Siphonobacter curvatus: one gene and its partner. The protein of the gene in region 1 interacts with the protein of each later gene in a pairwise test. Links are inferred from orthologs where the notes say so. Each region holds a gene or a part of one and is shown in the gene's direction. Other genes may lie near its edges. The genes, in order: rho and nusG.

Evidence for each region.
Region 2: the proteins of rho (region 1) and nusG interact in binary tests that used the Escherichia coli proteins (3 or more experiments, as listed by UniProt). The link is inferred for Siphonobacter curvatus from one-to-one orthologs.

The regions. Positions count from the first base shown.
Region 1 is NZ_PTRA01000001.1:1,820,723-1,832,740, forward strand. What follows is about bases 7,080-10,052. They hold rho (transcription termination factor Rho), read left to right. Parts: upstream 7,080-7,619; coding sequence 7,620-9,485; downstream 9,486-10,052. Other genes in these bases: C5O19_RS07505 (mechanosensitive ion channel family protein), read left to right, coding at 7,080-7,394; C5O19_RS07515 (OmpA family protein), read left to right, coding at 9,780-10,052. In the rest of the region: C5O19_RS07480 (AGE family epimerase/isomerase), read right to left, coding at 45-1,232; C5O19_RS07485 (molybdopterin molybdotransferase MoeA), read right to left, coding at 1,448-2,638; C5O19_RS07490 (S9 family peptidase), read left to right, coding at 2,838-5,051; cyclic pyranopterin monophosphate synthase MoaC, read left to right, coding at 5,136-5,606; C5O19_RS07500 (NTP transferase domain-containing protein), read left to right, coding at 5,616-6,221; more of C5O19_RS07505, read left to right, coding at 6,246-7,079; more of C5O19_RS07515, read left to right, coding at 10,053-10,790; C5O19_RS07520 (helix-hairpin-helix domain-containing protein), read left to right, coding at 10,839-11,378; C5O19_RS07525 (hypothetical protein), read left to right, coding at 11,406-11,981. UniProt on the Escherichia coli protein: Facilitates transcription termination by a mechanism that involves Rho binding to the nascent RNA, activation of Rho's RNA-dependent ATPase activity, and release of the mRNA from the DNA template.
Region 2 is NZ_PTRA01000007.1:43,609-55,388, reverse strand. What follows is about bases 9,046-11,780. They hold nusG (transcription termination/antitermination protein NusG), read left to right. Parts: upstream 9,046-10,000; coding sequence 10,001-10,561; downstream 10,562-11,780. Other genes in these bases: rplA (50S ribosomal protein L1), read left to right, coding at 11,220-11,780; rplK (50S ribosomal protein L11), read left to right, coding at 10,707-11,150; secE (preprotein translocase subunit SecE), read left to right, coding at 9,708-9,902; tuf (elongation factor Tu), read left to right, coding at 9,046-9,384. In the rest of the region: C5O19_RS23075 (COX15/CtaA family protein), read left to right, coding at 1-497; cyoE (heme o synthase), read left to right, coding at 490-1,380; C5O19_RS23065 (cytochrome c oxidase subunit 3), read left to right, coding at 1,418-2,011; C5O19_RS23060 (cytochrome c oxidase subunit 3), read left to right, coding at 2,086-2,847; C5O19_RS23055 (cytochrome C oxidase subunit IV family protein), read left to right, coding at 2,860-3,192; C5O19_RS23050 (SCO family protein), read left to right, coding at 3,249-3,965; C5O19_RS23045 (DUF420 domain-containing protein), read left to right, coding at 3,962-4,513; C5O19_RS23040 (hypothetical protein), read left to right, coding at 4,528-4,797; C5O19_RS23035 (RNA polymerase sigma factor), read left to right, coding at 4,962-5,528; C5O19_RS23030 (hypothetical protein), read left to right, coding at 5,533-6,312; C5O19_RS23025 (outer membrane beta-barrel protein), read left to right, coding at 6,366-7,346; more of tuf, read left to right, coding at 8,200-9,045. UniProt on the Escherichia coli protein: Part of the processive rRNA transcription and antitermination complex (rrnTAC). The complex forms an RNA-chaperone ring around the RNA exit tunnel of RNA polymerase (RNAP).

The DNA.
Region 1 (12,018 bases):
TAACAACGAATGGAGTTTTTGATTTTTTTTAAAAACTTCATTTGTTACTTGGGCTGGATCCGATGCATAATTTCGTAACACGCCCGACTGTTGTGATAGGGGCACTTCCAGGCGTTGATTTTATCGGCTTTCAACGAAGGATGATGAGCGGCATCGGTTTTCTCGTACCATTCGCCGTTTTTCGTATCGAGTAAGTACGTTTTGATGAACTCCCAGCTTTTGCGGGCTTTTTCGAGAAAATGTTGCTTGCCCGACAACTGATAAGCGTTGTAATAACCCACCAGTTGCTCGCTCAGTACCCACCAGCTCCGGTCTTCGTTTCTATGCCCGGTTTCAGGATTGTATTCGTAGGTGAGGGCTCCGTCGGGGTTGAGACCTTCCAGCGTTACCGTCGCCATTTTTAAACTCAACTCTTTCGTCTTGGCCAGTAAGGCTTTGTCGTTCAGTACTTCAGCGGTTTCGTAGAGTAGCCAGGAAGCTTCAATATCATGCCCGTAGGATACTTCCGAAGAGCGTACCTGCCAGTCTTCCGTAAAGAACAATCGCATGTGGTACGTTGTAGGGTCGATGATGTGCTGCATGAAATCATGTTCTAGCATCGAACGGACGTGTTTTTGTACACTCGCATCGGGCCAGATCCGATACAGATTCGTGAAGGGCTCGATCAGATGCAAATGCGTATTCATGGACTTGCGGAGTTCGCCTTTACTTAAAATGTACTCGTCCGTATTGGACCAATCCTGATGGAACGCCTCAATGAATCCACCGTTTTTAGGATCGTACGCCCGCTCAACCAGCGTACGAAATAATTGCTGAGCGGCTGTTAAGGCCTCGACCTGTTTCGTAGCCCGGTAGTACTCACTCAGACCGTACAAGGCGAAACCCTGTCCGTACAGCTGCTTGGTAGTGACACGCGGCGTACCGTCGGCTTGGACCGACCAGTAAACCCCGCCGTGTTTCGCGTCCATAAAGTATTGCTGAATATACGCGAAGGCCCGATCGGCCAAAGTACGATAAGCTGGATTTTTGGTAACCCGGTACGCATTCGAAAAAGACCAGAGAATCCGGGCGTTGAGTACAATGCTTTTATCCGCCGCCGGATCGGGTCGATTCTGAGCATCCACCCGCCCGTAAAAGCCGCCCCGGGGATCGACGTCGTGCGTTTCCCAATACTGAAAGATTCGCCGAAACTCTTGTTGAACTTCCTGAAGCATAGCGGGTAGCGTGAACATAGGTTTAGCGATTTTGAAACAGTACTTTCTTTCTCGGGTCAAGCAGAGGAATAGCAGAACGGTTCAGGTATCGGCGGGAATAGTTTATCTTTCCCAGATCTGACGTATAGTGTTAATTGTTCAGGAAAATAGGCCTGCCAACGTGTTCCTGCTTCAATGAAATCGGGACGTAGTAGCGGAGCGGAATACGAATCGAATCAATTCAAGCGGAGGTTTTACCGAAACGCCAGATACGGGAATACTTCATTCGCCTGAAACTCCGAGCGATCGGCGGGTAGTTCCAGAAACCCCGTACAATCCAGCAAATTCGCGAAATCGCCGGAACCGGAGCCTTTGAGCGGTTGGGCCATGAGTCGGCCATCTTCAGCAAAACTAGCGGCTACGGGTACGAAGTACGTGAGATTAGGTTTAAATACGAGATTTTCCGCCAGTACGGCTTTGGCAGGAACTGCTGATTCGTGGACGAGATAGGGGCGAACGTACCGTAAAAAGCAAACAAACGTCGATACGGGATTCCCGGGCAGGGCAAAGACTACATGCTGCGTACCCCGCGTGCCAAACCACAGCGGTTTTCCCGGTCGCTGGGCTACCTGATGAAAATGCTTTTGTACGCCCAGTTTTTCCAGCGTAGCGGGGATGAAATCTTTTTTACCCGCCGACACACCCCCCGTTAGAATCAGGATCTCAAAACGATTCATAATATCCTGAATGTTCGTCTCCAGGGATTCTGGAAGGTCGGGTAGGTGAAACAATTGGCTCGAAAACCCGATTTGTTGCAAAGCCGCCGCCAGCTGGTAACCGCTTGACCGGCGAATCTGGTGGGGCAGGGGCGTCTGGTTGACTTCCACTAATTCATCTCCCGTCGAAATCAGAGCCACTTTGGGGCGTTTTTCAACCAGTACCTGCGTTTTTCCCACGGAAGCCAGGATTCCGATTTCGGATGATCCCAGGCGTGTACCCGTCGGAATGAGCACTTCACCCGTTATACGGTCACTGCCTTGGATGTGAATATTCTGTCCGGGCGTAACCAGATTTTGCAGGGCCGCGAAGCGTTTATCTCCGTAATTAGAAAAAACAAGATCTTCGTAACGAACCACCGTATTGGTTCCTTCGGGCAATACCGCCCCGGTCATCACTTCGATAGCCGAAGCCCGGGAGATGAGGTGTTTGGCCGCCTCGCCCGCGTATTGCGTGGCTTCAATCCGGAATAAACCCTCCTGAATGGGAGCTTCCAGATATAAAGCAATACCATCCATAGTTACCCGGTCAAAAGGCGGGAAATCACGGTCGGCCGTAATGGCTTCTGCCAGCACGCGTCCGCCGGCTTCGTGGAGCCAGACCGATTCAGTACCCCAGTGAATCGTCTGGGAAAAAACAGTAGTAAAAGCTTCGTGTACGGAAAGCATAAGAGCAGCAGCGAACAAATGAAACTCAAAGATGGGAGAGGATGTCTATTCAATCAATGCTTCGGTCGGCGAATGCTTTGTAAATATTAATTTTCTTGGTTCTCTTTGTGGAATTGTGATCGTCGGAAAACCGCTCTGACCCCAGCTGATAAGGATAACGTTGAGAACCGGTTCCAGTCACACATGCAAAACCAAGTTTATGAGAAAACAGTCCTTCCTAATCCCCCTGATCATTTTACTGGTTTCGGTGGTATCGCTGGCTCAGCCCAGTACCGAGCCGTATGGCCCCCAGGCCCTGACCATCCTGGATGCCCGCAAGTTTCACTGGTCGCCCGATGGAAATGCGTACTGGCAGTTTCAAAGTGGCGAGCTCGTACAGGTTGACGTAAAAACGGGTACGAAAACGACGCTTATTAAAAAAGAGCAGCTCATTCCGCAGGGTGCTACGCAGCCCATTCGCGTACTGGCGTTTGATTACCTGCCTACCCTCAAAAAAGCCGTTCTCTATACCAATGCCAAACGCGTGTGGCGGTACCCGACCCGGGGTGATTATTACGTGCTGGATCTGGCCAGTAATTCCCTGAAAAAACTCGGAGCATCACGGCCTGAAAGCTCGCTGATGTTTGCCAAGCTTTCGCCCAATGGTACGCAGGCGGCCTACGTTTCCGGTCATAACCTGTACGTAGAAGACCTGAGTACGGGAACGGCCAAAGCCCTCACTACGGATGGTACGGATCGTTTGATTAATGGTACCTTCGATTGGGTGTACGAAGAAGAACTCGACTGCCGCGATGGCTTTCGCTGGTCGCCCGATGGCAAGTACATCGCGTTCTGGACGGTGGATGCCCGCAAGATCCGGAACTTCCTGATGATCAACAATACAGATTCAACGTACTCCTTTAACGTCCCCGTTGAATACCCGAAAGCAGGCGAGAAACCGTCTCCAACGTTTGTGAAAACGGTAGAAGTAGCTACGGGAAAAATTACACCAATTCAGATTCCCGGTGAGCCGGATAACAACCTGCTGCCCCGTATGGAATGGATTCCGGGAAGTCAGGAACTGCTCATTCAGCAATTGAACCGTCGTCAACAGGTTAGTACGCTCTACGTAGCCAATGGAACCACGGGAACGGCGAAGGCCATCAACACCGAAAAGGACGACGCCTGGGTAGACGTTCGTAGTAACTGGGCCGAAAGCGAAGTGACCAACTGGTACTGGCTGGCGGGTAACAAAGAATTCCTGTACCTGAGCGAAAAAGGTGGCTGGCGTCAATTGTACCGCGTTACAAAAGAGGGCAAGGAAACGCTCGTTTCAGCAGAACCATACGACATTATTAAAATCTATACGGTGGATGAGAAAAACGGTTGGGTATACTTTTCTGCTTCCCCCACCAACGCCACGCAGCAGTATCTGTACCGCCTGAAGCTCAATGGTAAAGGAAAAGCTGAACGCCTGACCCCGGCCACGTATGCGGGCACGAATGACTACGAAATTTCTCCCAACGGTTTGTGGGCTCAGCACGATTTCTCCTCGGCTAATACGCAGCCGACGCAGAGCTTCATCAGTCTGCCTTCGCACAAAGCCGCGGATGGCAAAAGTCTGCCGGAATTAAAACCCGGCCGGATGAAAGTCGAATTCTTCCAGGTAAAAACCTCCGAAGGAACCGTAATGGACGGCTGGATGGTGAAACCGACCAATTTTGATTCGACCAAACGGTATCCAGTGGTGTTTTATGTCTACGGCGAACCCGCTTCGGCCACGGTAACCGATCAGTTTGGCGTGGGTTACAACCGTCTGTTTCAGGGTAGTATGGCCGACAAAGGATACATCTACATTTCACTGGATAACCGGGGTACGCCCGCTCCGAAGGGTCGGGAGTGGCGGAAAGCCATTTACCGGAACAATGGCATTATCAACGCCAAAGATCAGGCCCTGGCTACGCAGGAAGTCATCAAATGGCCCTTTGTCGATAAAGACCGGATTGCCATCTGGGGATGGAGTGGGGGTGGGATGTCTACCCTGAACGCCTTGATGCAGTACCCGGACGTATATCAGACCGGTATCGCCATTGCGGCCATTTCGAACCTGCATTTGTACGATAACATTTACGAGGAACGCTACATGGGTATTCCGGCAGAAGCCGAGGCCGACTATCTGAAAGGTTCACCGATCAGTCACGTGAAAAATCTGAAGGGTAATCTGCTGTATATTCACGGTACGGGCGATGACAACGTTCATTACCAGAATGCGGAAGTATTGATCAACGAACTGATCAAAGCGGGTAAATTGTTCAGTCTGATGATTTATCCGAACCGGACGCACAGTATTTCCGAAGGTCAGGGAACGTCTCAACACTTGTCTAAAACCTATACGGACTTTTTGCTGAAAAACTGCCCTCCGGGTGCCCGATAATCCGTAAAAAAAGTACATTTGAACGCGTATCAGGGGAACAACTCCCGGATACGCGTTTTTTATTGACTTTTGAAAACACACCTTATGAGCTTCACTCATCTTGACGAACAGGCCAATCCAACCATGGTAGACGTGGGCGATAAAGCCGTAACGCGGCGTACGGCTACGGCCCGTAGTGTGGTGCGTCTGCCCGAGGCCGTACTGGCGGCCTTGCAGGATGGCGACATTCGTACCAAGAAAGGTCCCGTTTTCCATACGGCCATTATTGCCGGAACGATGGGGGCCAAGAAAACGTCAGAGCTGATTCCGTTCTGTCATCCACTGGGGCTCGATTCCTGTAAATTTCAGATCGAAGTCATTGAAGATCGGGTGCAGATTGACTGTACCTGTGCCCTGGAAGCGAAAACGGGCGTAGAAATGGAAGCACTCACCGGAGCCACCATTGCTGCTCTGACGGTGTATGACATGTGTAAGGCTCTGTCCCATGAGATCGTCATTGAGGAAACCCGTTTGCTGAAAAAAACCGGCGGCAAATCCGATTTTCAGGGAAAATAATACGCACCTATGGCTTTACTTCCCGATACCGAGGTGACGCCACCGCTCTGGGGACTGGTACTGGGCGGCGGACAAAGTACTCGTATGGGTACGGATAAAGCCTGGCTTCCGTACGGGAACCAGCCGCAATGGAAACGAGCTTATGAACTTCTGCAACGGTACTGCGAATGCGTATACGTATCCGTAAATCCGGAGCAGCAACGGCCAGCCGTTGAAAATTGTCAGATCGATTCGTACCAGCAAGGGCCCATGGGCGGATTACTTACGGCATTCGGAACCAATTCCTCCGTGGCCTGGTTGGTCTTAGCAGTGGATATGCCACTCGTTCAGCACGTTACACTGGAATCGTTAGTGCAAAATCGTAACTCCGCAAGTCTGGCAACCGCTTTTGCCGGGGCTGATGCGTTACCGGAACCCCTGGTAACGATTTACGAACCCAGGAGTTTTTCGCTGATTCGCTTATTATTTGAAAAAAATCATTTAAGCTTGCGGAAATTTTTAACAACTTCCGACGTTACACTTCTGTGTCCCCCGCAGCCCTCAGAGTTAATTAGCGTTGATACCCCCGAAGCCTACCGGTATTGGAAAGAGCAACTGGCGTCTTCGTCGTGCTAAGGCTTACAATCCCGTTCAGTTCGAATGGAACCGTTTCAGGAATTTTTAAATAAAGTACTTCCAGGTAATCACTGGTTCAATTTTTTTGGTTTTATTGGTACTCTGCTAGTCGGTACCTTACTGCGTCGCCCCATTGGACGTTTACTCAGCCAGGTACTTTTTGCCGTCGTTCGCAAAGTCTCCCGGGAAAACGAAGTAAGTGTACAGGAGTTTGTCGCACTATTACGCCGTCCGCTGGAATACGTTTTTTTACTGGTCATGGTGTATTTTGCTTTCGACCTGATCCGTATTCCCATCCACTGGGGTTTAGCTCACAAAACCGAGTTTGGCATTCGACTCATCCTTTACCGGATTTATAAAAGTTTGCTTATCCTGGCTCTGACGTGGGCTGTGATTCGTTTCGTTAAGTTTCTGGCTGTCGTATTCAAACGAAGGGCCGAACGGACCGAAACCAGAGTAGACGATCAGTTAGTACCTTTTCTGAAGGACATTCTGATTGTACTGGTGGTGGTAATTTCCGGATTAATCATCACAGGCAAGATTTTTAATATTGATGTTGCGACGCTGATTGCAGGGTTGGGTATTGGAGGTATCGCGGTCGCTCTGGCTGCCCGCGAAACGCTCGAAAACCTGATCGCTTCCTTTACCATCTTTGCCGATGGATCCTTTGTCGTTGGCGATTCCATTCAGATTAGCCAGACGATGGGCGACGTCGAAAAAATCGGGTTTCGCAGTACACGTATACGCACGGTAGACGGAAGTATGATGACTGTTCCCAATCGTTTGATTGTCTCTCAAATGTTGGAAAACCAGAGTCAGCGGGAGTTCAGACGAGCGAAATACACCATTCGTCTGGATTTAAAAACGTCTGCGGTGGCTTTAAAGCAAGTGATTGATCAGATTCAGGACGCTATTGATGCCCATGAATTTACCAAAAACAAGCCCGGAAGCGTTCGTTTCGATACCTTCGGCGATCAATCATTTGACGTGTTGATCATTTATCATGTAGAAACCAGTGATTTCCGGACCTTTAATCGCGTGAAGGAAGAGCTGAATTTTAAAATTATGCAGATTGTCGAAGCAAATGATGTTCGCTTTGCCAGCCCAATCAGCACTGTAAATCTTAAAAATGATTTTCAAACCCAGTCCGTCAGTGATAATTCGCTGTCCTAAAAAAGTTTACATAGAGATATTGACAAATTGCTGAAGAACATTTTACCTTTGCAATTCATTCACCCCAGCGACGCATCCCAGAAGCCGGAACCATCCTCTTCCCCGACAGTAGTAGCTTTTACCCTCCTGTGAATGAATTCGAAAGAACCCAACGCATTTATCAATTTCGCCTGACTATCCTGTTTCATTCTATTCCGGCACGGCCGTGATTGATACGTATTTTTCATGTATACATCAGAAGAGCTGAGTTTGCGGCTGCTGTCCGAATTGAGAGCAATCGCAAGGGAGTTGAGTATATCCAATCCAACCCAACTGTCCAAATCCGAACTCATTACCAAAATTTTAGAGCGGCAAACTTCCCAAGAGAAGCCCGCTAGTCCTACCCCTATGCCAGCAGCATCCGATAAACCACGGGCTCGTCGTACACGAAAAACGGCCCAAGAGCCCGCTGCACCTTCCGCTCCCGAAGCGGAATCTATAAGTTCAGAAGTACCAGAGGAAGTTCAAGAAAGCCCCGCTGCATTGATTCCTGCATCTCAACCCGAGCCTGCTCCGGTTGAAGTACTACCTACTACGACGGCCCAAACGGAATCCGAAAATCGCCACAAACGCACCCGTATTCGTCGGGGTGGTGTTTCCGAGGAGCTACCTGATACTATACCCACATCGGTTATGCCGGTGACAGAAGAGCAGGAGCAGGCATTTGAGCCCGTAGATGAAATGGAAATCCCCGCTGAATTGGCAAATGATTTCTCATTGGATGAAGCGTATCAGTCCACGATGGAAGTGATGCCTTCGGAAAGCGAATCGGCACCGGCAGCCAATCCGGTAAGCCCTGAATCAAACCGTCCCACTACTCGTGAGCCCCGTGAAGGTCGTACCGACGAAAGTGGTCAGCCTTTGCAGCCCAACCCGCGTTCGCAGCAATTGCAGCAGCAGGTGAAGCGAAACTATAACCAGCATATCCGGGAGTTTGATGGCCTGATTGAAAACGAAGGCGTACTCGAAATCATGTCCGATGGTGGATACGGCTTCCTGCGGTCGGCGGATTACAACTACCTGGCTTCCCCCGATGATATTTACGTGTCTCCTTCCCAAATCAAGCTGTTCGGCTTGAAAACGGGGGATACCGTACGCGGAGCCATTCGCCCGCCGAAAGAAGGAGAAAAATACTTTGCTTTGTTACGGGTTGAATCCGTAAATGGAAAAACAACGGAAGAAATTCGGGATCGGATTCCATTCGAATACCTGACGCCGCTGTTCCCGACGGAAAAACTGAACCTGTTTACTTCGGGCCGCGAAAATTCTACCCGTATTCTCGATTTGTTCGCTCCGATTGGAAAAGGACAACGGGGGATGATCGTTGCTCAGCCTAAAACGGGTAAAACGGTATTATTGAAAGAAATTGCCAACGCCATTGCCCGTAACCACCCGGAAGTGTTCCTAATAATTCTGCTGATTGACGAACGTCCCGAGGAGGTAACTGATATGCAGCGTAGTGTGAAAGCGGAAGTGATTTCTTCCACCTTCGACGAACAGGCGGACCGTCACGTGAAAGTATCCAGCATGGTCCTGGAAAAAGCCAAGCGGATGGTAGAATGCGGTCACGATGTCGTGATTCTGCTAGATTCCATTACGCGTCTGGCCCGTGCGTATAACACCGTGGTACCCTCTTCCGGTAAGATTCTCTCGGGTGGGGTAGATGCCAACGCCTTACACAAACCCAAACGCTTCTTCGGAGCAGCCCGTAACGTGGAAAACGGTGGTTCGCTGACGATCATCGCTACGGCCCTGATCGAAACCGGAAGCCGGATGGACGAAGTAATCTTTGAAGAATTCAAAGGTACGGGTAACATGGAACTCCAGCTGGATCGGAAACTGTCCAACCGCCGGATGTTCCCTGCCATTGACGTGCCGGCTTCGGGTACACGTCGCGAAGATCTGCTCATGGATCCCGAAACGCTTAAGCGTGTTTGGATTTTGCGGAAGTATATGTCCGACATGAACTCGGTGGAATCGATGGAGTTCCTGCTCGAAAAAATGAGAGGTACCCGTTCGAACGAAGAGTTCCTGTTGTCAATGAATCGCTAAGATTTGACCTTACGATAAGTGTATAAAAAAAGCCTCGCCTACGGGTGAGGCTTTTTTTATAACTTTTTCCGTTAAATACGGTTGCTTTTTAAGTGATCCTGCCAAACACTTGTGTAAAGTGGGGCAAGATTGGAATCGAAAGTAAATTTGCATTTATCATTCAATTCTTGTTGCTTTCGATTAGGCTTCTGTCTTTTTTCGCTGCTCCGAATCGTGAATGACTCCCACATCCTGAAGCTTAGTCTAAGAAAACAAGTTTATGTTTATCGGTACATTTATTAGCTAACCTTCTGTATGTCAATCGCCAAAACCCTGACATGGCTGGTACTCATCGGCTGGATAGCCGGAGGGACTTACTGGCACGTCTGTCAGATTAAACAATTGTGTGATGGAAACCCCAAACCTCTTACGAAAACGGAATCTTCGGAAGCCTTTATCAGTCCTGCCCTGGATATTCAGGATGGCTCTCATTTTCACGTTACTTCCGAGAACAACCTGAGTTTTGGCCGGTCAAACGGACGAGTCGTGACCGGAGCCGTCGAGCCCCAACTACAGGCTCTGGCCGGTTATCTGAAACAAAACCCCAAGAAGATTCTAACCGTTACCGGATTTTATTCCTCCATTGAGGAAAATAATACGTCTTTCCCGACCCTGGGACAGGCCCGGGCCGATGCCATCCGTCAGTATTTTGTGAAGGCTGGCGTCCCGCAGCCACAGGTGCGAATCGATGCCAAACAGTTGGATCTGGCCTTTAGTCCGGCCGATTCCATTTACGGAGCTGGGTTTGCCTTTGCAGGTGCCACTGAACTCCCGAATACGGTTGCTGAAACCAGCTTAGCCGAGCCCGCAGTATCTGAACCCGCTACACCTGAATCACCTGAACCTGCCCCCGTCTTACGAGCACCAAAAGGACAAACCGAAGAAGAACTAGCGGCTGCCGCTACGTATGAAGGGATTTTCAAACCCATGGATTTATATTTCCCGCTTAGTAGTAACCAATTTATTCGGACAAAAGACAACGATAAATTTTTTGAGGAAGCGAAGAAATACCTGAAACAGCATCCAGATAAACGCCTGACACTGATTGGTCATACCGACAGCGAAGGGCCCGACGATCATAACCTGCGTTTATCGAAAAGTAGGGCGGAAGCGGTAAAGAAACAATTCATCCGGAAAGGCATAAAAAGCGAACAGCTGGTAACCGATGGAAAAGGCGAAACGCAACCCATTGCCGATAACGCCCTGCCTGCGGGCAGAAAAGCCAACCGTCGGGTTACGATCGTTGTTCAGGAACAAAAAATGTAAGCACTAGCCATTTTGGCAGGTTGACTTATCCTTCAAATCACTGCAATTATGTATGAACATTTTAATCCCTTACAACTGGAAAGTGCGTGGCTTCAACACCTACTTTTTCTGCTGGGGGCGGGTATCCTGGGGTACCTGATTGGATTTCTGAAAAGTAAGAATACACTCCATCATCTCGAAGCGGAAATTCGCCAGATTGAGTTTGACCTGGATCAGTGTCATAAAGGTCTGTACGTACCCAAGCCGCCGGTTCGAACCGCCGGTCCGCTGCCCGAACCCATTGTGGCTCCACCCGCGGAAGAAGCCATACAGCCGCTCGCTGCCGTACCGCACGAAGAAGATGACCTCAAAAAAATTGAAGGAATTGGCCCGAAAATTGAAAAGCTTCTGCACGAAGCCGGCATCAAAACATTTGCTCAGCTAGCCGTAGCCGAACCCTCGCACGTCATGTCTATTCTGCGGGCGGCGGGTTCCCGGTTTCAGATTCAGGATCCCAATACCTGGCCCCGTCAGGCTCGCCTGGCTCAGGAAGGCAAGTGGGATGAACTTCGGGCCTGGCAACAGGAATTGCAAAAAGGAAAAGAATAAACAGAGCTTCATCCTTCGACATCAACTATGCTACTTGTACAATCGTTAAGTCAGAATATTCCCATTGCCGTGCTCGAAGCGGTCACGTTTATGAGTTTGGCGGCCGGTTTAGGCTGGTTACTGGGCCGCCGGGCTTTACACGGTAAGATCGACGCGATGCAAATGCAAATTGCTACCAAACGGGTAGAATTGGAGCATTGTCGCGAGTCAAAGACGAATCCGCCCAAGCCGAAACCACCCGTTCCCGTTGTTGTGGAAGAACTGCCGTTGATGGAAATTCCGATGGACATAACGCCGGCGGAAGGGATTCCGGGAATCACAACCGGAACGGCCGCTCCGATCTTATACGAAGAACCGGATGATCTGAAAGTGATAGAAGGGATCGGTCCCAAAATCGAGCAGCTGTTAAATAATGAAGGTATTTCCAGCTTCACCCAGCTAGCCGCTACTTCGCCCGAGCGGATTAAAGAAATCCTGAATGCCGCCGGTTCCCGGTTTCAGATGCATGATCCTACGACCTGGCCTGATCAGGCCAAATTAGCTACGCAGGGACGTTGGGTGGAACTGAAAGAATGGCAGGACGAACTGCGAAAAGGAAGGTAAACGGTCCGAATTTTTAGTACCATTCAGCGAACGAATC
Region 2 (11,780 bases), on another replicon or contig:
ACAAACCCTTACTGAATCGAGTATTGGCTTGGGCTATTGCTTTGTCGGTAGTTCAGGTCTTGATGGGTACCCAGGTACGTGAAGCGATTGATGAAGTTATCTTCCGCATTGGTTACGAGAATCGTAGCCAATGGATCGAACAGGCTAGTCAATCCGGGCTTTGGTTTTACGTACACCGGTCTTTTTCACTACTTGTTCTTTTCGTCCATGGTTGGTTTATCAAAGCCCTGTGGCAGTCTACCCGTCAGGACGGCTTACTGAAATCCTACGCTAAAGCAATGTTGGCTTTAGTGGTTGTTGAAATTCTGACGGGTATAGGAATGGCGTACTTCTCCATTCCTGCTTACTTACAGCCCGTACACCTTACACTGGCATTGGTTATGCTGGGCGTACAATTTGTAGCTTATTTACTACTGAATGCCGAACGTGTGTTCGGTACCATTAAAGCGGCATCGACTGATTCGTATTCAGCGGCCTTAGGAACGAGCAATGTCTGAAGTAAAAACGAGTGTATTAGAACTTACCTGGCAGGAAAAAGCGAAAGCATATGTTGAATTACTCAAGCATCGCCTGAGTAGCTTTGTTGCTTTGTCCGGAGCCTTCGGTTATTATTTGGCGGTTAAAGAAGTAGACTGGGCGAAACTAATCCTCATTACAATCGCCGGATTCTTCATTACAGCCGCTTCGAACATCATCAATCAGATTTACGAGAAAGACAGCGATGCGTTGATGAAACGTACGCGTAATCGGCCTCTACCTTCGGGACGATTGACGGTACGTGAGGCCACGATCTATTGTTTGTTGCTGATTGTGTTCAGTCTTTTTCTATTCGTCCATTTCTTCAATTTTCGCTCAGCTATTGTAGCTATTCTTTCGGTCATCTTATACGGGTTTGTCTATACGCCCTTAAAGCGTTCTGGACCGATTGCTGTATTCGTAGGAGCCATTCCCGGAGCTTTACCTCCGATGATTGGCTGGGTAGCCGCTACGAATCAATTTGGTTGGGAACCAGGTGTACTGTTTGCCATCCAGTTTTTCTGGCAGTTTCCGCATTTCTGGGCACTAGCCTGGATGATCGATGAAGATTACAAACAGGCGGGAATTCAGTTATTACCCTACAAAGGAGACAAAGGAGCGAAAACGGCCCGGGCTATCATTGGCTATACCTTGTTTCTCGTACCCCTAGGCTGGATTCCTTATGAGTTAGGAATTACGGGCATCGCTTCAGCCATCATCGCTACGCTGGGTGGACTTCTTTTCTTGGGCCATGCCTTTTACTTAAAGCGAGAAATTAGTGATGCCGCCGCTCGCCGCTTGTTTTTTGTTTCCATTACCTATCTGCCGATTCTCCAAATCGTGTTTTTATTGGATAAAGCTTAACGTAGCTTTTTAACGTAATCGCAGCATTTACATCGTCATGAATACTGAAATAACATCTGCTCCAAGTTTGATGGAAGAAGCCAAACCCACCTTTTCGTTCCATCCTAAAAAATTCATGCTCTGGCTGACCATAGCCGCCATCACCATGTCCTTTGCGGGCTGGACGAGTGCGTATTTGGTACGTCGGGCAGAAGGCAACTGGCTTGAGTTTGAAATACCAATGATTTTCTGGTATAGTACTGGCGTTCTGCTGGTCAGCAGTCTTTTTATGCATTTATCGGTACGAGCTGCAAAAAAAGACCAATTTGGCCAACTCAAAACAGCGATTTCGATTACTTTTGCACTCGGCTTGGTGTTTCTGTATCTGCAAGTAGAAGGTTTCTACGAGTTAGTTCATCAGAAATTATTCCTGGTTGGCAATCCAGCCGTTTCTTTTTTTGACGTATTGATTTTCATTCACGGCCTGCACATCATTAGTGGTCTGATTGTTTTAATCTTTGCTTTTGTGGCAGCCTGGCGAATGCAAATCCACGCCAAGAAAAGAGACCGTATTGAAATGGCAGCGATGTATTGGCACTTTTTAGATGCTTTATGGCTGTACCTTTTCATCTTTTTGCTGAATTTCCGCTAGTAAAAAAGCCACGATATTACGCCTCTCAACGGAGCGAAAAACGAAATTATTAACTGTAAACTGAATTAGCGTACATGGCAACACACGCTGCTGCTGAACCGAAACAACTATGGCTGGGCGGTGCCGAACCGATGAAAGCCAGCTATGGTAAACTGATGATGTGGTTGTTCCTCTTATCAGATGCCTTTTCTTTCTCTGGCCTGTTAATTGCATATGGACTGGTGCGTTACGCCCACCCAGCATACGACGGGGATGTGGAAAATTTCGTTTTTTCGAATCAGTACTGGCCGATTCCAGAACGCGTATTTGAAGCGGTTCCTTTTTTCCACGGTTATCAGTTACCCCTGGTTTTCGTAGGCTTAATGACCTTCATTTTGATCTTCAGTTCAGTAACGATGGTATTAGCAGTGGAAGCTGGTCACCGGAAAGATAAAGCTGATGTTGAAAAATGGATGTTGTGGACGATCCTGGGTGGTATCACTTTCTTGGGCTCACAAGCTTGGGAATGGGGTCACTTCATCACGGGTACGGATAAGCCGACCATTTTAACGGATGTCATTAACGGCGTACAGGTAACGAAAGAAGTATTCGGAGCGAACCTGCACGTGAACCAGTACGGTCCGCAGCCCTTTGCTGATTTCTTCTTCTTTATTACGGGTTTCCATGGTACGCACGTAACGTCCGGCGTTATTCTAAACATTATCGTTTTCTTTAACGTTTGTATGGGTCTTTACGAACGTCGCGGACACTACGAGATGGTTGAAAAAGTCGGTCTGTACTGGCACTTTGTGGATCTGGTCTGGGTCTTTGTATTTACATTTTTTTACCTGGTATAATCGAAAAGAAATATGGCATCGGAATACACTGAATATGTAGAGAAGAACGGTAAGATGGTAGCCAAACCGCAAACCAAGAAGATTTGGCGTACCTTCTGGATTCTATTGATCATTACTGTTCTGGAATTCGTCGTAGCGTTTTCGTTACCTCACCATATGCACTTGCTGAAAGTATCCATCTTCGTGGGTATGACCATTGTAAAGGCAGCATACATCATGGGTGAATTCATGCACTTGTCGGGTGAAACCAAGAGTTTATTCTGGACCATTATTGTTCCGCTCGTTTTCATCGCGTGGTTAGTACTGGCTCTGCTGATGGAAGGTGGTTTCATCTCTTCTTACTAAGCGTTCGGTCTAGAACGAATCAGAAGCGTACATTCGCTTCATGAGGAGCAATAGCTATGTGGAATATTAAAAAAGCCGGAATCCTAATCTTGATGTTAGTGATTCCGGTTTTATTCTTTTTGTGGATTCGTTTCGGTGGCGTCAATCATTATTCGCTACCCCGGTATTTTCCACTACGGGATACCTTAACGAATCAGGTAATCATCAAAAAAAATGGCCCGAATCGAGCCTGGTGGGAACCTGAACAGGATACGCTTTATCATACGATTCCAGCATTCAATTTACTGAATCAGGATAGTACCTGGGTCACTGGTGATTTACTGAAAGGAAAAATTGTCGTAGCCGATTTCTTCTTTAGTCGTTGTCCAACGATTTGTCCGAAGATGTCTACGCAATTGAACCGGATTCAGGATATATTCCTCAATAATCCAGATGTATTGATCGTTTCTCATTCCATTGATCCTACGCATGATACGCCCTCGGTGCTTCGTGCGTACGGAAAACGCTACGACGCTGAACCAGGGAAATGGGTTTTTCTAACGGGTGATAAAGCTCAAATTTATCAGTTGGCTATCAAAGGCTATAAACTAGCGGTACAGGATGATCATGCCCAAACGGCGGACGCTTTTACGCATGATAGCAAACTAGTACTAGTGGACAAAGAAGGCGTCATACGGGGCTATTACGATGGTGAGGATAAGGAAGAAATTGATCGCTTAATTCTTGAAGTTAGAGTACTGCTGGATATTTATAAAAAACGAGAATCCAAATGAGTCCATTAACCATACCGCAGGAAAAGCAAAAGAGCTACCTGCGACTCATTCGCATTTTATCGGTGGTTATTCCCCTGGCCGTAGCGGTGCTACTTAATCCGCGTGTGCCGAAGGTACAGATGGGCGAATGGACCAAACTCCTGCCGCATTTAAACGCCTTAATCAATACGGCTACGGCTGTGCTGTTGATCATCGGTTATATCATGATTAAACGGGGCAATGTCGCAGCTCACCGCCGCGCCATGCAAACGGCTTTCGTGCTGGGTTCGTTATTTCTGGTCTCGTACGTTTTATACCATCTCACCAATGAATCTACTGCTTTTGGTGGAGTAGGGGTGGGCGTGCGAACTTTTTATTATGTCATTCTAGTTAGCCATATTGTATTATCCATTGTGGTGGTACCTTTTGTGCTGCTGGCGGTGTATTATGCGTGGAGTAATCAGATTCCCCGGCACAAGCGAATTGTGAAAGTGACGTATCCCGTATGGCTGTACGTATCTGTAACGGGCGTGATTGCTTATTTGATGATTAGTCCGTATTACCAATAAAGTTTTCGAGACGAATGAAACGTTTGCTGGCTTCTGGAGTACTGGTACTACTTTCTTGTACCCTTACCTTCGCCCAATGTGCCATGTGCCGGGCTTCTGTAGAAAGTACGTATAGTGACGGTCATTACCTAAATGGTTCAGGTTTGAATACCGGGATCTTGTATTTATTAGTAATGCCTTATTTGATTGTGGCTTTGATTGCTTACTTCTGGTACCGTAGTAGCCGAAAGGAATACGCTCAGAAAATGGCACTCTGGCAACGCATGAAAGGGATTAGTCAGTAGTAGTTAAGTTGTAGTGATTGATTTATTGCCGATAAGTAGCCTCCTAGTTTTTGACTAGGAGGTTTTTATTTTTTCACCTTCTTACAATAAATTTTAAAAGGGCTTGCAACCTTTGCAAAGGGCTCTGCATCTACTAAACAGTAAAACTACCCTTATCCCGTCTTGTGAAAATTTTATCTTTATTTCAAACGGAAGAGCAACTGGTAAAGGCCTGTCAGAAGGCTGACCCTAAAGCGCAGCGACGGGTGTACGAAAAGTACTCGGCCCGGATGCTAGCCGTTTGCCGAAGATATTTCAAAGATGAGTATGAAGCGGAAGAATGCATGGTGGAAGGGTTTGTGAAAGTGTTTGAACGCATCAGTCAATTTAAGCTGGAAGGAAGTTTTGAAGGTTGGATTCGTCGAATTGTAGTCAATGAATGTTTGATGGCATTGCGTTCGAAAAAACAGCTGGGCTGGCAAACGAGTTATGATGAAATCCTGTATGAACCCGATCCGCAGCTTCCTGAGACGTCTCTGGAAGTAGCGGACCTGCTTAAACTGATTGATCAGCTGCCTACGGGATACCGAACGGTATTTAACTTATACGCCATTGATGGGTACAGCCATGAAGAAATTGCTCGTACCTTGCAAATAACCGAGAGTACGTCCAAATCGCAATTACACCGGGCTAGAGCGTTGTTACAACGGCTCATTACCGAAACCGATGCCCGGTTGTCAATAAATTATTAATCGTATGAAAGAACCGAAAGAAAATCATCCGATTGACCACTTGTTCGCCCGAAAATTAAAGGACCACGAGCAAGCCCCCCGATCTGAGGCCTGGAATAAGCTGGAGTCACGGCTGAATAATAGCCATACGCAGCGGAAAGGATTGCCTTTGTGGGCTAAGTACTCGGCAGCAGCTTCCGTAGCCGTACTGCTACTAGCGGGTTGGTGGATGATTCAACCCGCTACGACAGCTATGGGGCCAGAGTTAGCAGTAGAAAAGCCTCAAGTAGTAAGGCCTATCACTACTCCTCCGCAAGAAGCAGAACCTGTAGTTACTCCCAATCCCGTTGAAATAACTCCTGAAAGGGCACCGCAGGTAGAGCTGGCTGCCACAAAAAAGAAAGAACCGCGAGCGAAAGCCCTAGAGCCAAGGCCGCAGGCCATACCGGCCCAAGAACAGCTGGTAGCTGCCACACCCGTGACGAGCCCTACACCGCAAACATTAGATACCAAACCTTCCGTATCCGTCGCCCCCAGTGCACCGGTAGAAATGGTCGCTCAGGCGGCTACGAAAACCCAGGAAGTAGCTGAGCAAAAAGTGTTTATAGTCAAAGTAACGGAAACCGACGAAGCGGCCTCGGGTGTAGCCCGAGACGAAGCCCTCGGTAAACGTTCGAAGGGTAAGTTCTTCTCTCGCCTGGCTAAAGGCATTAAGCACATTCAGGAAGGCGAATGGAAAGAAGTGGGTCTAGACGGAAAAACGATTATGGCCCGAACCGAAGACAATCTTTTTAAAAAGAATTAAGCAACCTTTCATACTGATCGGACATCTGGAAGTTAAATCGTTAGAAATATCTTATGAAACGCATCGTTACCGTTTTGCTGGCCTTTCTAGGAACGCTGGGCATGGCTTCAGCCAGTGATATTGTTCGGGATTCGATTATTGTGGTGATGGGAGACAAGTCCCGCATTATCATCTACGGAGAAAATAAAGAGGAGTTGAAAAAGCTCCTTAACTACGATGTAAATCGATTACTGAAGGATGTAGGGGGAAAGATTGACTCTACTTCTCAAGAGGGTACAACGCGAGTAATTTTAGGCGAAGTTGATGGGGACAAATACCGCAAGAGAGGCCGCGGTACCATTACTATTCAAGACCGCCAGATTACCATTGAAGCCAACGGAGATACGACTTATCAGATCAAACGCGTAAAACGTACGCGTCCGTGGTGGCAGAACGATCAGGATAATTTCGTAATATCCTTTGGATTAAACGCGTACGGTAAAAAAGAAGACCTCAACTACAATGCTCAGGACTACGATTTACGGCCCCTGGGATCGCGGTTTTTCTCGCTCGGATTTTACCGAAATCCTACGCTGATTAGGGGAGAGGACGTTGCCTTACGCATGCGATTAGGGTTTGAATTCACTTGGTATAATTTCATGTTTGAAGGTAACAACGTAGCTCGAAAAGGAGCGGAACGCATTGAGTTCACCGAAGCTACGGAACCATTGAAAAAGAGCAAGTTGACGGTATGTTACGTGACCGTGCCCGTTATGCCAACCATTGCTATACGAAAAGGCGTGATTTCGCACATTGGGGCTGGAGGATACGTGGGCTACCGACTGGATAGTTACACGAAAACCAAGACGCAGAATAATAAGAAGGATCATAATCACGCTGGTTACTGGCTGAATGATTTCCGGTACGGCCTGATGGCGGAAATTGGTTTCCGTAACTCTGTTGATCTGTTTTTTCAATATGATCTGAATGAACTATATCAGGAAGCTCGTGGTCCCAAAGTACAAGCCGTTAGTTTCGGCGTTCGCCTGAACTAGGCTTAACGGAAGAGTTAAAAAGGAGTAGCGGAGGAATCGGCTACTCCTTTTTTATAAAACAGAAATTTTTTTCAACAAAGCATAAAAGCTGAAAGGTTTGACAATGAAAGCATTAGCGACTAATGGGGGAGTAGAAAAGGAAACCGACAAGAATTTTTTTTAAGTAGGGTATTGACATGGGCGAAAGATCACTGTACTTTTGCAACTCCAAACCGGAAGGTAACGGGAAAAAGTTCTCTGATACAAGATTAAAGAATTACCATTTGGGGCGATACCAGAGTGGCCAAATGGGGCAGACTGTAAATCTGCTAGCGTATGCTTACGGTGGTTCGAATCCATCTCGCCCCACAATTGATAAGAACCCGTTGGGTCGGGTTCTTATTTTAGTTTAGTCGTATGCGGGCGTAGCTCAGTTGGTAGAGCGGCAGCCTTCCAAGCTGCAGGTCGCGGGTTCGAGCCTCGTCGCCCGCTCAAACATTTGAGCGTTTAGTTTTTAAAATTCTTTCCATTCGGGAAGAATTTTTGTGTAAAGTTTCAGTTACGCTCGTAAGATTTACCCATTACAACGGAGATTTGCTACTTACACAGTAGATCTCAAACGTAAGTAAAGATTATTGCCTTTGTAGCTCAGGGGTAGAGCACTTCCTTGGTAAGGAAGAGGTCAGGGGTTCAAATCCCCTCAAAGGCTCTGAAACTTTCTTTCCGTAGTTTAGGTTGAAAGATCAGGCATTGCGAAATCCCTCTCCGCATAGAGAGGGACTTTTTTCGTAAGGAAAGGTGCAAGTGACTCATTTCGCAAGTACACTTTCATCAATATTAAACCCAATCGCGAAACCGATAATTCTCTTAAAAAATGGCAAAGGAGACTTTTGACCGCTCGAAACCGCACGTCAACATTGGTACAATTGGTCACGTTGACCACGGTAAGACGACTTTGACTGCTGCGATCACTAAAGTTCTTTCTGAGAAAGGTCTGGCCGAGAAGAGAGACTTCTCCCAAATTGACAACGCTCCTGAAGAACGTGAACGTGGTATCACGATCAATACGGCACACGTAGAATACCAAACTGAAAATCGTCACTATGCTCACGTTGACTGCCCTGGTCACGCGGATTATGTGAAGAACATGGTAACGGGTGCTGCTCAAATGGACGGTGCTATCATCGTAGTAGCTGCTACGGATGGTCCGATGCCCCAGACTCGTGAGCACATCCTGCTCGCTCGTCAGGTTGGTGTACCCCAGCTGGTAGTATTCATGAACAAGGTTGACATGGTAGACGATCCAGAATTGTTGGAACTCGTTGAAATGGAAATCCGTGATCTGTTGAGCTTCTACCAATTCGACGGTGATAACATTCCTGTAATCCAAGGTTCTGCTCTGGGTGGTTTGAATGGCGAACCCAAATGGGTTGCTACCATCGAACAACTGATGGACGCTGTAGATAGCTGGATCCCAACGCCTGCTCGTGAAACGGACAAGCCTTTCTTGATGCCGGTTGAGGACGTATTCTCAATCACGGGTCGTGGAACGGTAGCTACCGGTCGTATCGAAACGGGTGTAATCAACTCTGGTGATCCTGTTGAGATCCTGGGTATGGGTGCAGAAAACCTGAAATCTACGGTAACGGGTGTGGAAATGTTCCGCAAAATCCTTGACCGTGGAGAAGCTGGTGACAACGTAGGTCTTTTGCTCCGTGGTGTTGAGAAAACCGATATCCGTCGTGGTATGGTTATCTGTAAGCCTGGTTCAGTGAAGCCTCACAACCACTTCAAAGCTGAGGTGTATATCCTCTCTAAAGAAGAAGGTGGTCGTCACACGCCGTTCTTTAACAAATACCGTCCTCAGTTCTACTTCCGTACCACGGACGTAACGGGCGAGATCATGTTACCTGAGAACGTAGAAATGGTTATGCCTGGTGATAACATCACGATTGACGTAACCCTGATTAACCCCATTGCTATGGATAAAGGTCTGCGTTTCGCAATTCGCGAAGGTGGCCGTACCGTAGGTGCTGGTCAGGTTACTGAAATCCTGTAATTTTAGTATACTCGTAAAGAAAGCGTCTCGTTTCGGGACGCTTTCTTTATTTATAGAGAAAAAGTTTTCAGTTTACTGGAAAATAATTGCCCAGATAGTTGACGAACTCAAAACAAAACTCTATTTTTGCAGTCCCAAAATAAGAGTACATGCACACACGGGCATAGTATAAGGGTAGTACAGAGGTCTCCAAAACCTTCGGTCTGGGTTCGAATCCTGGTGCCCGTGCAACTAAGTTTCAGGTTTAAAGTTTAAAGTACCCCTTGATGAAACACTTTTCGTCAGACTTTAAACTTTAAACCTGAAAACTTTAAACTAAACACATGGAAAAGGTAACGTCTTTGTTTAAAGCTTCCTGGGACGAAGTGACGCAGCATATCACCTGGCCTCCGTTCAAAGATCTCCAATCAAGCTCCTGGTTAGTACTGATTGCTTCATTGATCTTCGCGATCGTAGTAGGACTGATGGATGCCGGTTTCCAGAATTTGCTGGATCTTTTCTATAGCCTCTCCAAGTAAGTAACGCGTTTACAGTTGGCAGTGGTCAGTTTACAGTTGGTACATCCAAGCAGCGTTTACTGAAAACTGAGAATTGGAAACTGAAAACTGAGAAGAATATGAGTAACGTGAATTGGTATGTTTTGCGGGCCGTTTCCGGTCAGGAGAAAAAAGTAAAGTCTTATCTGGAGAATGAAGTAGCCAGACAAGAATTACAAGACTCTGTACCGCAAATTCTGATTCCGTCGGAGAAAATTGTGGAAATGCGGAATGGCAAAAAACGCATCCGTGAAAAAGCATTTTTCCCCGGTTATATCATGATTTCAGCGGACTTGTCCAACGGAGAAGTAATGCACTTGATTACCAGTATGCCCGGTGTAATTGGGTTTCTGGGTAGTAATGATAAAGACAAGAATTCCAAAATTCCTGTTCCCCTGCGAGCTTCTGAAGTAAAGCGAATGCTAGGCCAGGTGGATGAGGTCGTCGAAGAGACTTCTGCTTCATCGGTCTCCTTCCTGAAAGGCGAATCGGTTAAAGTAATGGATGGTCCTTTCAGCGGCTTTACAGGAACCATTGAAGAGATCTTCGACGATAAGAAGAAACTTCACGTAACGGTTAAAATCTTCGGCCGTAATACCCCCGTCGAGTTAAGTTACGCTCAAGTAGAAAAAGAAAGCTAAGACGAACACATAGCTTATCCCAGGGTGTTGTGAGCCACCGGGGTAGATGGCAGTTCAAGCTTCCAAAGAGTTGCCCAAGTTTCGTTTCTGCTTCTTTCGATAGATGCAACGTGGGCTGGATACAGCCCAAAATTTTATCCAAACAATGGCTAAGCAAATCACCGGATACGTCAAATTGCAAGTGAAAGGTGGACAGGCTAACCCATCGCCCCCAATTGGGCCGGCACTGGGTTCCAAAGGTCTGAACATCATGGAATTCTGCAAGCAGTTCAATGCTCGTACCCAAGATAAAATGGGTCAGGTATTGCCTGTACTGATTACCTACTATTCAGATAAGTCGTTTGATTTCGTAATCAAAACGCCTCCTGCTGCTAACCTGCTGCTCGAAGCTTCTAAAGTGAAACTGGGTTCTGCTCAGCCTAACTTGAAGAAAGTGGGCTCAGTAAGCTGGGATCAGGTGAAAACGATTGCTGAAACGAAAATGCCCGATTTGAACTGCTTTACGATCGAAGCTGCTATGAAAATGGTTGCTGGAACGGCTCGCAGTATGGGGATCACGGTTTCAGGTACTGCCCCCTGGCAAGAATAATTTTCCCAACGGGGGAGAGCAGACCTACTTGTAGGAAAGCTCGTCACCACCCCAAAATAGTCCATAAACATGGCAAAGTTAACTAAAAAGCAAAAAGAAGCTCGTTCAAAATTCGACCAGGCTCAGGCATATGAACTGGAGAAAGCTGCGGCGATTTTGAAAGAGATTTCTTACACCAAATTCGATGCTTCAATTGACATTGATGTTCGTTTAGGTGTAGATCCCCGTAAAGCGGATCAAATGGTACGTGGCGTAGTTGCCCTTCCCCACGGAACGGGTAAAGACGTTCGGGTACTGGTTCTTTGTACTCCCGACAAAGTGGAAGAAGCGAAGGCTGCCGGTGCTGACTACGTAGGTCTGGACGAGTATATCGAAAAGATCATGGGTGGTTGGACGGACATCGATGTAATCATCACGATGCCTACGGTAATGGCTAAAATCGGTCGTTTAGGTAAAATCCTCGGTCCCCGTGGTTTGATGCCTAACCCTAAATCTGGTACCGTTACGCTGGAAGTAGGTAACGCCGTTCGCGAGGTGAAAGCCGGTAAAATCGACTTCAAAGTAGATAAAACAGGTATCATCCATACTTCGATTGGTAAAGTATCTTTTGATGCGAATAAGTTGGCTGAG